3 linked regions of the Thermoplasma volcanium GSS1 genome follow. Each later gene encodes a partner of the first gene's protein in a complex. Links are inferred from orthologs where the notes say so. Each region holds a gene or a part of one and is shown in the gene's direction. Other genes may lie near its edges.

Region 1 (5,461 bases):
GCTGTTATAACCGTTCCTGCATACTTCAACGATAATCAGAGGCAAGCAACAAAGGACGCAGGAACAATAGCCGGCTTTGACGTAAAAAGGATCATCAATGAACCAACGGCTGCTGCCCTCGCTTACGGAGTCGACAAATCTGGAAAGAGCGAGAAGATCCTAGTCTTTGATCTAGGCGGAGGCACTCTCGATGTCACGATAATTGAGATTTCGAAGAGGCCGAACGTCCAGGTACTTTCAACTTCTGGAGATACCCAATTAGGCGGTACCGATATGGACGAAGCCATCGTCAATTATATTGCTGATGACTTCCAGAAAAAGGAGGGCATAGATCTAAGAAAGGACAGGGGCGCTTACATAAGGCTTAGAGATGCAGCCGAAAAGGCTAAAATAGAACTATCGACAACATTATCAAGTGATATTGATCTACCGTATATAACGGTAACAAGTTCTGGACCAAAGCATATTAAGATGACGCTTACAAGGGCTAAACTTGAGGAGCTTATTTCACCGATAGTAGAAAGAGTGAAAGCACCGATAGATAAAGCCCTTGAAGGAGCAAAGCTCAAAAAGACCGATATAACTAAGCTGCTTTTCGTTGGAGGCCCAACCAGGATACCATACGTCAGGAAATACGTTGAGGATTATCTAGGTATTAAAGCCGAAGGTGGTGTAGACCCAATGGAAGCCGTGGCTATTGGAGCGGCAATCCAGGGTGCGGTACTTAAGGGTGAAATAAAAGATATTGTTCTGCTTGATGTAACGCCGTTGACACTGAGCGTTGAAACTCTTGGCGGCATTGCCACACCAATAATCCCAGCAAACACTACAATCCCAGTAAGGAAAAGCCAGGTATTTACAACGGCAGAGGATATGCAGACCACTGTCACAATACACGTCGTACAGGGAGAAAGGCCTTTAGCAAAAGACAATGTCTCTCTTGGTATGTTCAACCTAACCGGTATTGCACCTGCGCCCAGGGGTATTCCACAGATTGAGGTTACATTCGATATAGATTCAAACGGCATACTTAACGTCACTGCAGTAGATAAAGCCACTGGAAAGAAACAGGGCATAACTATAACCGCTTCCACAAAGCTCTCAAAGGATGAAATTGAGAGGATGAAAAAAGAAGCTGAACAGTACGCAGAGCAAGATAGGAAAATGAAGGAACAGATCGAGACTTTAAACAACGCTGAATCATTAGCATACAGTGTTGAAAAGACTCTAAACGAGGCTGGTGACAAAGTGGACAAGGAGACAAAAGATAGGATACTTTCGGAAGTCAAAGATCTAAGAAAAGCCATAGAGGAAAAGAACATGGACAACGTCAAGACGCTTATGGAAAAGATATCTAAAGATATACAGGAAGTAGGCACAAAAATGTACCAGTCTGCATCAAGCACTACACAGACAGGCAGTGGAAACCAGAACTCTTCAAAACAAGAAAATGATAAGACCGTTGATGCGGAGTACAAAGAGAAGAGTTAGAATAATCGAAGAAAGATAGAATGGCAAAGGATTATTACAAAATACTTGGCGTAGATAGGAATGCCTCTGAGGAAGATATTAAAAAGGCATTCCGTGAGCTTGCAAAGAAATGGCATCCTGATCTACATCCAGATAACAAGGCAGAAGCTGAAGAAAAATTCAAGGAAATCAGCGAAGCTTACGAAGTCCTTTCGGACCCTGAGAAGAGGCGCATTTATGACCAAACAGGGTCTGTTGATTTTGGCGGCGGAGGCAGCAACTTCAACTGGGATAACTTTACTCATTTCAGCGACATAAATGACATATTCAATGAAATCTTCGGCGGTAACTTTGGATCCGATTTCTTCTCAGGGTTTGGCAATAGACAGTCTACGAGGAACATCGACCTCGACATGTATACGAACCTTGACATTTCACTGGAAGAAGCATATTACGGAACAGAGAAAAGGATAAAATTCCGGAGAAATGCTATTTGCCCAGATTGCAAGGGAACTGGTGCTAAAAACGGGAAACTAATAACTTGTCCAACCTGCCATGGCACAGGTCAGCAGAGAGTAGTTAGAGGCCAGGGCTTTTTTAGAATGGTAACTGTTACGACTTGCAACACATGTGGTGGTAAGGGTAGAATACCTGAGGAAAAATGCCCAAGATGCAACGGGACGGGTACGATAGTCGTAGACGAGGATATAACTGTTAAAATACCAAGGGGTGCAACAGATAATCTGAGGTTAAGGGTCTCTGGAAAAGGTCAGTCCTATGATGGCCGAACCGGGGATCTCTACGTTATCCTAAGGATAAAACAAGACAAGAATCTACAGAGAATTAACGACGACCTATTGCTCGACCAAAAGATCAACTTTGGTCAGGCGGCGCTAGGTGCAGACATACCTATACAAATATTCAATGAAAAATATAACCTAAAGATTCCTGAGGGGACCCAACCAGGAGATGTGATTAAAATAAAGGGCGCTGGAATGCCACACTTAAATGGGCATGGTTCAGGTGATCTTCTAGTTAGAATTAATGTCGAAGTACCAAAAAGGCTAACGGCAAAGCAGAGAGAACTCATAAGGGAACTTTTCGATATAAAGGAGAACCACAAATCCTGGTTCCATTAATCTTAAGCAAAATTAATTATTATCTTATGAATAAGGTTTAAGTTTAAATATAAGTTGACTTAGCAAGCATGTAAAATATAATAGTAATAATATAAGTCCAGTTAAAGGTGATATGTATGTATATGATGGTTGAAGATAAATATATAGCAAGAATCCCTCCGGATATGCTTGGTGAGGATTACGATAAGGCCGTTGAGGAAGTAACTAAGCGTTCCCTCGAGGGGAAGTTAGTAGATGTAGTAAATGAAAAAACGGGTGTAAACGAGGGGAAGTATCTTGTCATATCTATCATAAGCACAAAGGCAGTCGGCGAAGGCTCAATAGTTCACGGCGACGGTGGCGTATATCAAGAGGTAAAATACAGTGCATTAGTATTCTACCCCGAAATGCAGGAGATAGTGGACGGAGAGGTTGTTTCTGTACAGAAGTTTGGCGCATTTGTGAAATTCAGCTCATTCGAGGGGCTTCTCCATATAAGCCAGATTATGGATGATAGGATAGACGTAGATCTTGAGAATAAGAGGTTTATAGGAAAAGATACAAAGAGGGATCTTAAGGTTGGCGACAAGGTAAGGGTAAGGATAGTGGCCTTAAATCTGGCTTCGTCATCTGTTGAGGATAGCAAGATAGGATTCACTATGAAGCAGGTCGGATTAGGGAAGCTAGAGTGGTTGGAAAAGGAGGCACAAGCATGAAGGTACAGTATAGGGCCTGCAAAAAATGTAAAAGGCTAACACCTGAGAAAACATGCCCAATTCATCCAGATGAGAAGACTACAACTGAATGGTTTGGATTCCTCATTATAACAGAACCGGAATTTTCTGCAATTGCTAAGCGTGCAGGAATATCTGAGCCAGGTATGTATGCTATTAAGGTCAGGCAGTAAATATATAATTACTGCTGAGGCTAGGGAAGAAATAAAGAAAAGAAATGGGAAGCTAGTAACGATAGATGAGATGGTAGAGGTCTCCAAATCAACACAGTTGGATTCAGTTGGGGATGTGACTACAACGAATCTAAGGAGAGCAGGCGCGAAATTATTTCTCCAAATTGTCGATTTAAAAACAAAGAGAGGAGAAAGCATATTTCAACACGAAGAAGGATCTATAACTGTAAGAAACGACCCTGGAACTATATCTTTCGATCTCATAGAAGCTATAAAGAGTTCGATAGAAAATAATAAGCCGACACGGATAGAGGTCATCGGTGAGGAGGATCTTGCTGTCCTTCCGATAATTTATTATTCAAAGAATAATACGGTAATAGCCTATGGCATACCCGATGTTGGTATGGCCGCCTTGACAGTTACAGATGACCTTAGGGATCACGTAACCGAGGTTATTGCCAAGATGGCCATAGAATAAAGGTGAATGGTATGGTTGAATTAGTAATAACTGAAAAGAGGGACAATCCTATCCTAAAGAGGAAGGAATTGAAGTACACGCTAAAGTTTGAAAACGCAAGGACACCTTCTAGGGAAGAGATAAAGGAAATAATTGCGAAGCACGAGGGCGCACAGAAAGAGCTTATCATAGTGGAGAGCAACAAACAGCTTACTGGCAAGCACGAAATTGTGGGATATACAAAGATATACCAAGACAAAGCCAGTGCAATGCTGTATGAACCAGACTACGAACTGATAAGAAACGGGCTAAAACAGAAGGAAGCAAAATAAGGGGTGTATGAATGCAAAAGAGAGAACTATACGAAATCGCGGATGGAAAACTTGTAAGGAAGCACAGATTTTGCCCAAGGTGCGGCCCTGGAGTGTTTCTTGCTGAACACGCAGACAGGTTCACCTGTGGTAGGTGCGGCTACACAGAATTTAAAAAGGTTAAAAAAGCAAAATCATAATTCTTCTATCTTTCTAGTTATATCACCTGCCATTTTCTCTATGCTTTGAATATTTTGCCTTTTTATTTCAGCTAATTCAGGAGAATCTGCAGGCACACCTAGTACATTAACAAGGTTCTGCAGATTGGAGTCTAATAAAATCGATAGGACTCTAAGGTTTTCAAGCTTCTCCTCGCCCAGTTTGTTCCTTTTGTCTGCAATAAAGCAGTCATAGTGAACTGAACCTTTCTTAGTAAATGTGAATTTTTCCCCGGTCTTAACTGGCTTTTCGCAAACATAGCATTTGTATTCTGCCATGTTTCACAAATAGCAGATTCAAATTTAAATGTTTTTAAATAATAATTATTTTATTCTGGAAGCCTCAGCACTCATTCTTGCCAATAGTTTAACAAGGTTCTTTCTAGATTGATCACCGATTTCAATGTGTTTTAGGACATCTTGATAGAACTCGATCGCTTTGTCATAATCGTATACGTTGACAGGCTTTGGCACCCCGTCTTTGCCGCCTAATGCGAACGAGTATTTTACTGGATCCTTGAAAGAAGGCTTTTCTCCGTATACTATCTCCGCAAGGAAGGAGAGGGCTCTTATGGTGCTTTTTCCAATGCCTGGGGCCATGTACACCTGCTCGAAGTCGTCTACATTATATTCGTAAAGATTCCTGACTTTATTCCAATTGATCCTATAATCCATCCTTAGCTCAGGCATAACAAATCCATCGAGAGTAGCTTGTTTCTCGCCAGGGACATTCAAAAAGGACTTCTCCCGTATAACGTCAACTATACCTTTCCTATTCCCTTCACTTTCTTTAGCCGATAAGTCTAACGTTCTATCCAACACTAGCTCAGAAGAGATGCCGTTTCTGCCATCAATACCTGCAAACGTATTGCCTAAGGTCCAATGATATCTCCTTGCAGATCGCAGCTGAGTATTCATGCCCTGCTGCACTACGGCATGGGTACCCTTTGAAGAGACCACAAGAAACTGCAGGTATATAT
Region 2 (4,382 bases), 820 kb from region 1 along the record:
TCTCCCTATGAAGTTCACTTATCATTCGCAGGCGAGGCTAATTATGAAAACCTCAAGAAAATTGAGGAAGAGACGAATGATGTAAATGCTGGAATAATTATTGGAGTTGGCGGAGGTACTAAGATCGATCTCGCCAAAAAGCTTGCCTACGATAAGAATCTACCTTTCATTAGCATACCTACTTCTCCGAGCCACGATGGAATTGCCTCTCCGCGTGCGTCCTTAAGAAGAAATGGCATATCCTATTCTGAAGAAGGTGCTATGCCAATTGGTGTTATAGCTGATACATCTGTAATGATAAAAGCCCCTTACAGATACCTTGCTGCTGGAGCAGCTGATGTCATATCCAACATAAGCGCAGTTAAGGACTGGAAATTAGCGCATAGGTTAAGGGGCGAAGAATTCAGTTCAAGTGCAGCGGCGATGTCCGAATACTCTGCACAGGAAGTAATATCTCAGGTTGGCGAGATTAGAAAGTATGATGAATCATCTGTATGGCTTGTGACAAAGAATATACTAGCTTCCGGTACAGCGATGGCTATTGCAGGAAATTCTAGGCCTGGGAGTGGAAGTGAGCATCTCTTTGCGCACGCGTTAGAAGCTGCAGGAGTAAATAACATGCTCCACGGAGAGATGTGTGCGATGGGAACCATCGTCTCTCTTTATCTCCACGATGATAACTGGCAGAAGATAAGGGATGTCTTTGAATCGCTTGGGGTATCCGTAAAGGCCAGAGACTATGGCCTCAAAGAAGAAGTGGTTATTGAGGCCCTTCGAAGAGCACATGCGATAAGGCCGGAGAGGTATACTATACTTGGAGAGAGTGATATGTCTTACGATGCAGCTGTTAAGGCTTTGGAACTGACTGGAATTATATGATATCTCCTAGAGGTGTTAAGCATTGCCGAAGATCAGTTTAATTGGTAAAGATCTTGCTAAAGAAGGTATTGAATTCGTTTTTGCAGGCCCACTTCCTACGTGTTCAGACTGCAGAGTTAAAAATGTCTGTTTCAACTTGGAACAAGGGCACAAATATCGAGTAACTAAAGTAAGAGAACAGCTCAATCCCTGCATAATATTCAATGGAGACAAAGTTAACACTGTGGAAGTAGAAGAATTAGAGGATTTCTTTATAATACAGGAAAGTAAAAAGCTTCAAGAGGGAGCCATAGTAACTATGAAATCAATGAACTGCGACTACATAACGTGCCCGAATATAGAGAAATGCAACTTATATTATCAAAAAAACGATTTGAAGGTTGCTATTAAATCTATTGGGCAGAATGTTAACTGTCCTAAGGGCTTCAAGATGAAGAAGGTCCAGGTTACTTATAAATAAACGTTTGATCTAGATCTTTTTAGTAAAGATATTATACAAGTTTTTAATAACGTTATGCCAGGTTTATATGAAGTATACAAAATTTGAGAAGGCAAGGATTATTGGGGCAAGAGCCCTTCAAATTGCTATGGGTGCCCCTGTTATTATTGACATACCAAAAAATGTTATTGATCCTGTTGACATTGCAACAATAGAGTTTGAAAATAATGTGATACCCATAACTATTAAAAGGGTATCAAAAGTTTTAAACTAATTTTATACCCTGGTATTTTCAACATCGAATTCTCCTGCGTTTATTAATACATTCGGCTTCTTTCTGGAATAGTATAGGGTAACGATTAAGCCTCCTACAATTACCCACAAAAGAGTTATTATGAATGAAGCAAAGTAAGCGTCGTTTACAGGATTAGGATGTGTTACCCATTTCGACCATATATCCGATATAGTAAAATAAACAACCACAAGGCTAATTACAGTAGCGAATGCAGGAGCAAGCGCGTGTTTTAAGAAGTGGAATCTATCTATCCTTCTTGTATACAACGTTAGGGATGTATTTGCCATTATGTGCACTATTATGATAGAGATTCCTGTACCTGCCTCAAGTATGAAAGCAGCTATTTTTGGGCCAAAGTAAAGTCCCATTATCACATCAAGTGCAAACGAACTAACACTCCAGGTTAGTATCGCATAGTACGGCGACTTGTATTTTGAATGCACCTTGCTAAATCTCTTTGGAAATACTATACCATCGCTTGCAGCGGAATACCACCACCTTCCAATTGCCGTGGCCTTAGAGACTCCATTCGTAAGGTAGCTGTTTATTGTAAATATGATAAGAAGTACTGCTCCAATGGGCCCGAGGTATTTTTCGAAGACGATAATTCCGGCATCGGGGCTTGATGCAAATGACGATATGTTTGATATGCCCCACCCCACTGTCAAGGCATAGGTCGCAGGAATTATCGATATTGCTGTGAGTATCATAGCGTAAACTATTGAGCGGCCTATATTCTTCTTTGGCTCTCTCATCTCTTCGGATACTGTCGTAACTACTCCCGTTCCAGTGAAATCCAATATTGAAAATATTGATCCGAACATTATGGCAGAGAAGCCGACACCCAAGTTAGTGGGGATGGAAAAGGGTTCTAGACTGTTTCCATTCCCAACTTTTATAATTATTATTACTGCTCCAATCAAGAGAAATAGCACTTCTGCTAGTCATGCCACCGCGTTGTAGCCAAGGGACGGCTTTATTCCGATGTACGTTATGACGATTATGTATATTGTAAATGCAGCAGCAAAGACTACCCAAATATATGGTTAATTAAAACGATAATGATGTATACCTATTATGTATAATACATTGACCATGAAAGCTGAAGAAGTTTTGAATTTATTGCAGATATCCAGAAAAACTCTTCATGTCTATTCAAAGGATGGCAGGATCAGGTACACTGTGATGCCGAACAAACGATACAATTACAATGAGGAAGACGTTTATAAAATCCTTAACAAGGATGTTAAGAGAAAAACTGTGCTGTATGAACGTGTATCAACGGCAAAGCAGAAGAACGATCTTCAGAACCAGATGAAGCAGTAGTGTTTCATGAACGGATATACAATAAGTGCAATATACGCCCATATTGCATCCGGAATATCATTGGAGAAACGGAAAGGATTCTTTGAGATGTTAGATGAGATCATAAACAATAAGGTGGAAAAAGTCATAATAACCTATAAGGACAGGCTAAGCAGGGTTGGTTTCGATCTCTTTAGTTACCTGTTCAGGAAGTACAGGACAGAGATAGCTGTTATCTCGGAAGTAGGCAATACAAAACTTGATTCTGAGGAAGTCTTTGAAGAAATAGTTTCAATGCTGCACTCTTACTCCATGAAGATGTATTCCAAACGAAAGAATCACTACATCGAGGTCGGGTATGAAGGTTAGGAGAACAGAACAGATATACCTGAAGGAAAATGATACCATCTCATATATGTGCCATCTCTCCAAGAATCTCTACAACCAGGTCAACTACATTCTCAGGCAGCAGTTCCTGAAGGGGGAGAAACTCACTGGCTATAGGGATCTTGTGAAGTTATTCCAGGAACCATCCGAGATAGAGGATCACAACAACTACCAGAGGTTGCCGGCACAGACAGCACAGTGGACAGTAAAGAAGACTGTAATGGCATGGTATTCATTCTTCAAGTCCATGAAAGCATGGAAGAAGCATCCTGATAAATTCAAGGGAAGGCCTAGATTGCCGGGATATAAGGAAACAGATGGTGAGTTCCTGCTTGTCTTTACGAATCAGCAGTGCAGGATCAGGGATGGTATACTGAAATTCCCTAAGATAATGAACATGGAGGTAAAAACAAGGCTGAATGAAAATGAAATTAAGCTGAAAGAAGTAAGGATAGTGCCTCAGGGCACAGGATACATGATAGAAATAGTGTACGAGAAGGAGACAGCGGACATGCCTATAACAAAACCGAAAAGGGCCATGGGCATCGACATCGGTGTGAGGAATCTTGTAACTATAGGTAACAACATCCATGAAATAGGGATTGCTGTAAAGGCAGGATTGCTCAAATCGATCAACCAGTACTTCAACAAGGAGCTTGCAAGGTATAGGAGCATAAACGATCTCCAGGGAAATGAGAGAAAACAGACAGTGAAGATAAGAAAACTCTTCATGAAGAGAAACAGGAAAGTCAAGGACATCATGCATAAGGTTTCGAAATCCATTGTGGAGTATGCAAAGATCATGAACATCGATACAATAGTTATAGGCCATAACAACAGATGGAAGGATTCATCCAACATGGGAAAGAAGAATAACCAGAACTTTGTCCAGCTGCCATTCAACATGCTCATATACCAGATAAAATACAAAGCCGAAGAGATTGGGATCACTGTCATAATGCAGAACGAGGATTACACAAGCAAATGTTCATTCCTGGACAATGAGAGCATAGAACATCATGACACATACATGGGCAAGCGGATTCATAGGGGCATATTCCGATCTGCAACTGGAAA
Region 3 (4,546 bases), 770 kb from region 1 along the record:
GAAAATGCGAGGGTATCTCAGTACAACGGGTACATGGGCATATCAATAGGAGAAAACTCAAGCATCGATAATGTTCAAGCACAGATTGAAGTAGGATCAAGGCCAATTTTTATTGCAGAGATAAAATCACCGATAGGCGGTGTGACTATAACGGGTTTTGCAGTCAGCGTGGGACAGGGAAGTAGAATATTCACGAAGTGCAGCATTTGTAAGAAGATACTTGAAGATGGCAAATGTAAGGATCATCCACGGGCCCCCGTATACTTAGATATTTTTGGTTATTTTTTACTCTCAGACGGCACTGGTTCGCTTACCTGTTATTTGAACAAGGACAGCTTTTTGCCATACATAAAGATGGATACTGAGGAATTCAAATCGCAGGCATTTTCCATGAATCCTAACATGCTCATAAAGAAGAACATACTTGGGAAATGCCTATCAGTAACGGGTGATCTTAGGCTGCGGGATGATAAGATCACCATGAACGCGAGTTCAATCAAGGAAGCAGATGCAGATTCTGTAAAGGACATAGAAAAAACAATACAGGAGGAGTTCCAATGATGAACAAGAGAGAGCAGGATTATTGGATATTTTCTGTTGAGTTAAGGGAATCAAAGGTGAGCGAAGAAAATGGGAAGTCGATCGTTATAACTCCGCTTGGATTATCCGCGAAAAGGATATTGATAGCTGGCACTGTCTCATCAAAGCAAAGCGATGATCGAATGGCTAGAATATCGCTAGCTGATCCCATAGGAAGCTTTTATGTTACAGCATTTTCAGGAGGATTTAATCCAGAAGAAAAGGCAATGGTTGACTCGCTGGAAGTAGATGACAAGGCCATGGTTATGGGCAAGATAAACCCGTACCGCACATCTGAAGGAGTATATCTTTTTTCAATCAGACCAGAGCTTGTTTCTAAAACAGGAGAAGATGCTCTTAGGCTATGGACTCTGAAGGCTTATTACTTTGCCAAGCGCAGAATATATGCAATTAGAGAAGCCCAGAAGCTTCAGGATCCTAAAGCAGATGAATTGATAAGCTTAGGGTATTCAAGAGTTGAAGCTGAGGCTGCTATTTCATCGATCAAAAATTTTCCAGGATACGATTATCAGAGAATACTTGAAGCAATAGAAACAGCAATTTATTCGGTTTCGACTCCTACCCAATTGCCGGAAGTTAGATCGAAGATACTGAATTACATAAAGGAAAACGATACGGATGGAAAAGGCTGCAAGTATGAAGACATTGTTATAGCAGCTAAGAATATGGGGATAGATCAAAGCACTACTGATGAAATACTGAACACGCTTGGATCGTCTGGAGAGATCTTCGAAATTTCGCTTAAGAGATACAAGGCGGTTGAACCGGAATAATCCATTAATGAGATCAAGCCTAAAAATGTTTATTAATCGCCTCGTTATGTAGGCTTCTAATTATGGGCCCGTAGCTCAGCCAGGTAGAGCATCTGGCTTTTAACCAGGTGGTCAGGGGTTCGAACCCCCTCGGGCCCGTTCACGCGTGGTGGAAGAAGATGGCAAAATTTAATGTATTAGATCATAATCTCGTTCCGGAACATCATATTGTGAGTGAAGAGGAGGAGAAAACCATACTGAAGGAACTTGGTATTGAAAAGGAATTTTTGCCGAGAATAAGTCCAAACGATCCTGTAATAAAGGCTTTGGAGGCAATTCATGGCAAGATAAAGGATGGTACGGTTATTAAGATAATAAGGAACAGCCCAACAATGGGCCATTCTGTTTACTATCGCGTTGTAGCATCTGAGGTGTTTAAGTGAGAGAGATTGTTGATGCTTATTTTAAAAAATATGGAATTGTAAATCATCAGCTCGATTCAATGAATTCTTTTTATGCAAGCTCTGATAACCCCAACAGCGTTATGCAGCAGATCGTAGACGAGACTAAGGTATCGGACGATGCAGACCCGGGGTTTTTTGTTTTGGATCCAGCTAAGACTGGTGGGCACGACATAAGGATATACTATGGCCGTGTAAGAGAAAACGGGCATTATGTCGGAGAACAAACAATATTTGTCGGTAAGCCTGAAATAAAAGAAGCTTCCGGCGCTTCGAACCAGATAACGCCAAATGAGGCACGTCTTAGAGACCTAAATTATATGGCTCCGGTTACTTTAAAGCTCAGAATAGTTGAGGACGGTATAGAAAAGGGAAGCGAAACCATAAAAGTTGGAGACATACCTGTGATGGTAAGATCCAAAATATGCACGTTGGCTGAAGGCAATTTAGATCAGTATATTGAGAAGAACAATGGCCCAATTGGCCTTTCGCGCAGGGAAAAACTCCAATATGTTGGTGAAGACCCTGACGATCCAGGAGGTTACTTTATAATAGGCGGATCTGAGAGAGTGATCGTTTCCCTGGAAGATCTGGCTCCCAACAAGATAATGGTTGAATGGGAGGATCGCTATGAGAGTAAAGTTGAGGTCGCCAAGGTATTCTCACAGCGTGGAGGTTTCCGTGCCCTAACATCTATGGAAAAGGGCTCAGACGGAACTATAAATGTATCGATTCCAAGCGTCGCCGGAACAGTGCCACTAGTTATACTTATGAAAGCATTAGGTCTTGAACGTGATGTAGACGTCCACGATGCAATAGCATCAGTTCCTGAAATGGAGCCGATCATATACGCCAACATAGAGGATTCTAAAAACCCAAAGATTTTGCCGCCGAACGGGGTAAATACGACTGAGGACGCTATATCATACTTAGAAAAGAGGTTTGCTGCAGGCCAGGCGAAGGAATTTAGGGACAAGAAGATATCTCAGATGCTTGATCATTCACTTCTTCCACATCTGGGCGATTCAGCATCTGATAGGATTAGAAAGGCTATTTATCTTGGAAGGATGGCCCGTTCTCTACTTGAACTAAGCCTAGGCATAAGGAAGGAAGACGACAAAGACCACCTGGCAAATAAGAGGATAAAGCTTGCCGGGGACCTTATGGACGAACTGTTCAGGAGTGCATTCCAATCCGTGATGAAGGACCTAAAATATCAGCTAGAAAAAACTTACAACAGGAAGAGAGGGATAAAGATTCGGCCAGCCGTAAGGCAGGATCTGCTGACGCAAAGAATACTGCATGCTATGTCAACAGGAAATTGGATCGGTGGCCGTACTGGAGTATCGCAATTACTTGATAGAGTCTCTAATCTAAGTACAATAAGTCACCTGCGCAGAATAATATCTCCGCTTACCAGGACACAGCCTCACTTCGAAGCTCGTGATCTACACCCTACTCAGTGGGGGAGGATATGTCCCAACGAAACTCCAGAAGGCCAAAACTGCGGCCTTGTTAAAAACGCAGCCCTTCTCATCAACGTAACTCAAGGAATAGATTCTGAAACTGTGATGGAGATCCTGAAAGGTATGGACGTTAAGGAGGTCCTAGAGGAAAGCCCAAACAAGGGCAGAGTATATCTCAATGGAGATTTCGTGGGTTACCACGACGATCCAAGGTATCTTGTCCGGAGATTAAGAGAAGAACGTCGTGCAGGGCGTATATCGGACGAGATCAATGTAAGGTATGATGATAACACAAATGAGGTCATTGTTAACTGCGATAGGGGCAGGTTGAGAAGGCCGCTTCTTGTTCTTAAGGACGGCCGTACCGTGATAACCGAAGACATGATAGAGAAGCTGAGGAAGGACGAGTACAGCTTCGAAGACCTTGTTAAGGTTGGTGCATTAGAATGGCTTGATGCAGAAGAAGAGGAAGATGCATACGTAGCAGTGTATGCCTATAATATACCCGAAAAATGCCCACACTGCTCGAGTTACCTATACAGATCTATGGTTGACTGGTCTAACCCAGGCTCCAATAATATTATCCTTGAGTGCGGATTCTGTTACAACAAATTCGAAGTCCCATCGCTTATAACTCCGGAGCACACACATTTAGAAATAGACCCAGCAATGATACTTGGTGTTGTAGCATCGATAATTCCGTATCCTGAGCATAATTCTTCACCAAGAATAACTATTGCATCTGCGATGGCAAAGCAGTCTCTTGGCTTTGCTCAATCTAATGTGAGGATAAGACCCGATACGCGAGGACACCTGCTTCACTATCCTCAGGTTCCGCTTGTACGTACTCGTGTGATGGAATACACGCATTACGACAGAAGGCCAGCAGGGCAGAACTTTGTAGTGGCCGTTCTATCCTATGAAGGTTACAACATACAGGATGCACTGGTTATAAATAAGGCTGCAATAGACCGTGGACTAGGAAGAAGCACATTCTTCAGGACTTATTCAGCTGAAGAGCGAAGATACCCCGGCGGTCAGGAAGATAAGTTCGAAATTCCCACTCACGACGTAATAGGGGCCAGGGCGGAAGAGTATTATAAGAACCTCGACGAAAGTGGAATAATATACCCAGAAGCATATGTAGAAGGCTCTGACGTCCTCATAGGAAAGACCTCACCGCCGAGATTCCTAGAGGAAGGAGAGGAAAGGCTCGGTCCGCAGAGAAGAAGGGAGTCTTCTGTTACGATGAGACCAAACGAAAGCG

The links. Proteins that work in one complex are often made in the same cells at the same time.
Region 2: TVG_RS02535 (region 1) and TVG_RS06565 share a complex: the UniProt entries of both Methanocaldococcus jannaschii proteins name them as parts of the RNA polymerase complex. The link is inferred for Thermoplasma volcanium GSS1 from one-to-one orthologs.
Region 3: TVG_RS02535 (region 1) and TVG_RS06330 share a complex: the UniProt entries of both Methanocaldococcus jannaschii proteins name them as parts of the RNA polymerase complex. The link is inferred for Thermoplasma volcanium GSS1 from one-to-one orthologs.

Annotation. Positions count from the first base shown.
Region 1 is NC_002689.2:467,496-472,956, reverse strand. Bases 1,535-4,514 are described here. They hold TVG_RS02535 (DNA-directed RNA polymerase), read left to right. Parts: upstream 1,535-2,725; coding sequence 2,726-3,304; downstream 3,305-4,514. Other genes in these bases: TVG_RS02510 (DUF2175 family protein), read right to left, coding at 4,458-4,514; TVG_RS02515 (30S ribosomal protein S27ae), read left to right, coding at 4,296-4,463; TVG_RS02520 (30S ribosomal protein S24e), read left to right, coding at 3,985-4,284; TVG_RS02525 (GTP-dependent dephospho-CoA kinase family protein), read left to right, coding at 3,473-3,973; spt4 (transcription elongation factor subunit Spt4), read left to right, coding at 3,301-3,495. Also shown: molecular chaperone DnaK, read left to right, coding at 1-1,491; more of dnaJ, read left to right, coding at 1,512-1,534; more of TVG_RS02510, read right to left, coding at 4,515-4,760; TVG_RS02505 (DUF763 domain-containing protein), read right to left, coding at 4,806-5,461. UniProt on the Methanocaldococcus jannaschii protein: DNA-dependent RNA polymerase (RNAP) catalyzes the transcription of DNA into RNA using the four ribonucleoside triphosphates as substrates.
Region 2 is NC_002689.2:1,285,323-1,289,704, reverse strand. What follows is about bases 177-2,999. They hold TVG_RS06565 (DNA-directed RNA polymerase subunit K), read left to right. Parts: upstream 177-1,406; coding sequence 1,407-1,592; downstream 1,593-2,999. Other genes in these bases: TVG_RS06560 (amino acid permease), read right to left, coding at 1,595-2,548; TVG_RS06570 (UPF0179 family protein), read left to right, coding at 902-1,339; TVG_RS06575 (NAD(P)-dependent glycerol-1-phosphate dehydrogenase), read left to right, coding at 177-879. In the rest of the region: more of TVG_RS06575, read left to right, coding at 1-176; TVG_RS06550 (RNA-guided endonuclease InsQ/TnpB family protein), read left to right, coding at 3,277-4,382. UniProt on the Methanocaldococcus jannaschii protein: DNA-dependent RNA polymerase (RNAP) catalyzes the transcription of DNA into RNA using the four ribonucleoside triphosphates as substrates.
Region 3 is NC_002689.2:1,238,727-1,243,272, reverse strand. Bases 177-3,163 are described here. They hold TVG_RS06330 (DNA-directed RNA polymerase subunit H), read left to right. Parts: upstream 177-1,531; coding sequence 1,532-1,795; downstream 1,796-3,163. Other genes in these bases: TVG_RS06325 (DNA-directed RNA polymerase subunit B), read left to right, coding at 1,792-3,163; TVG_RS06340 (RPA family protein), read left to right, coding at 558-1,373; TVG_RS06345 (replication factor A), read left to right, coding at 177-561. In the rest of the region: more of TVG_RS06345, read left to right, coding at 1-176; more of TVG_RS06325, read left to right, coding at 3,164-4,546. UniProt on the Methanocaldococcus jannaschii protein: DNA-dependent RNA polymerase (RNAP) catalyzes the transcription of DNA into RNA using the four ribonucleoside triphosphates as substrates.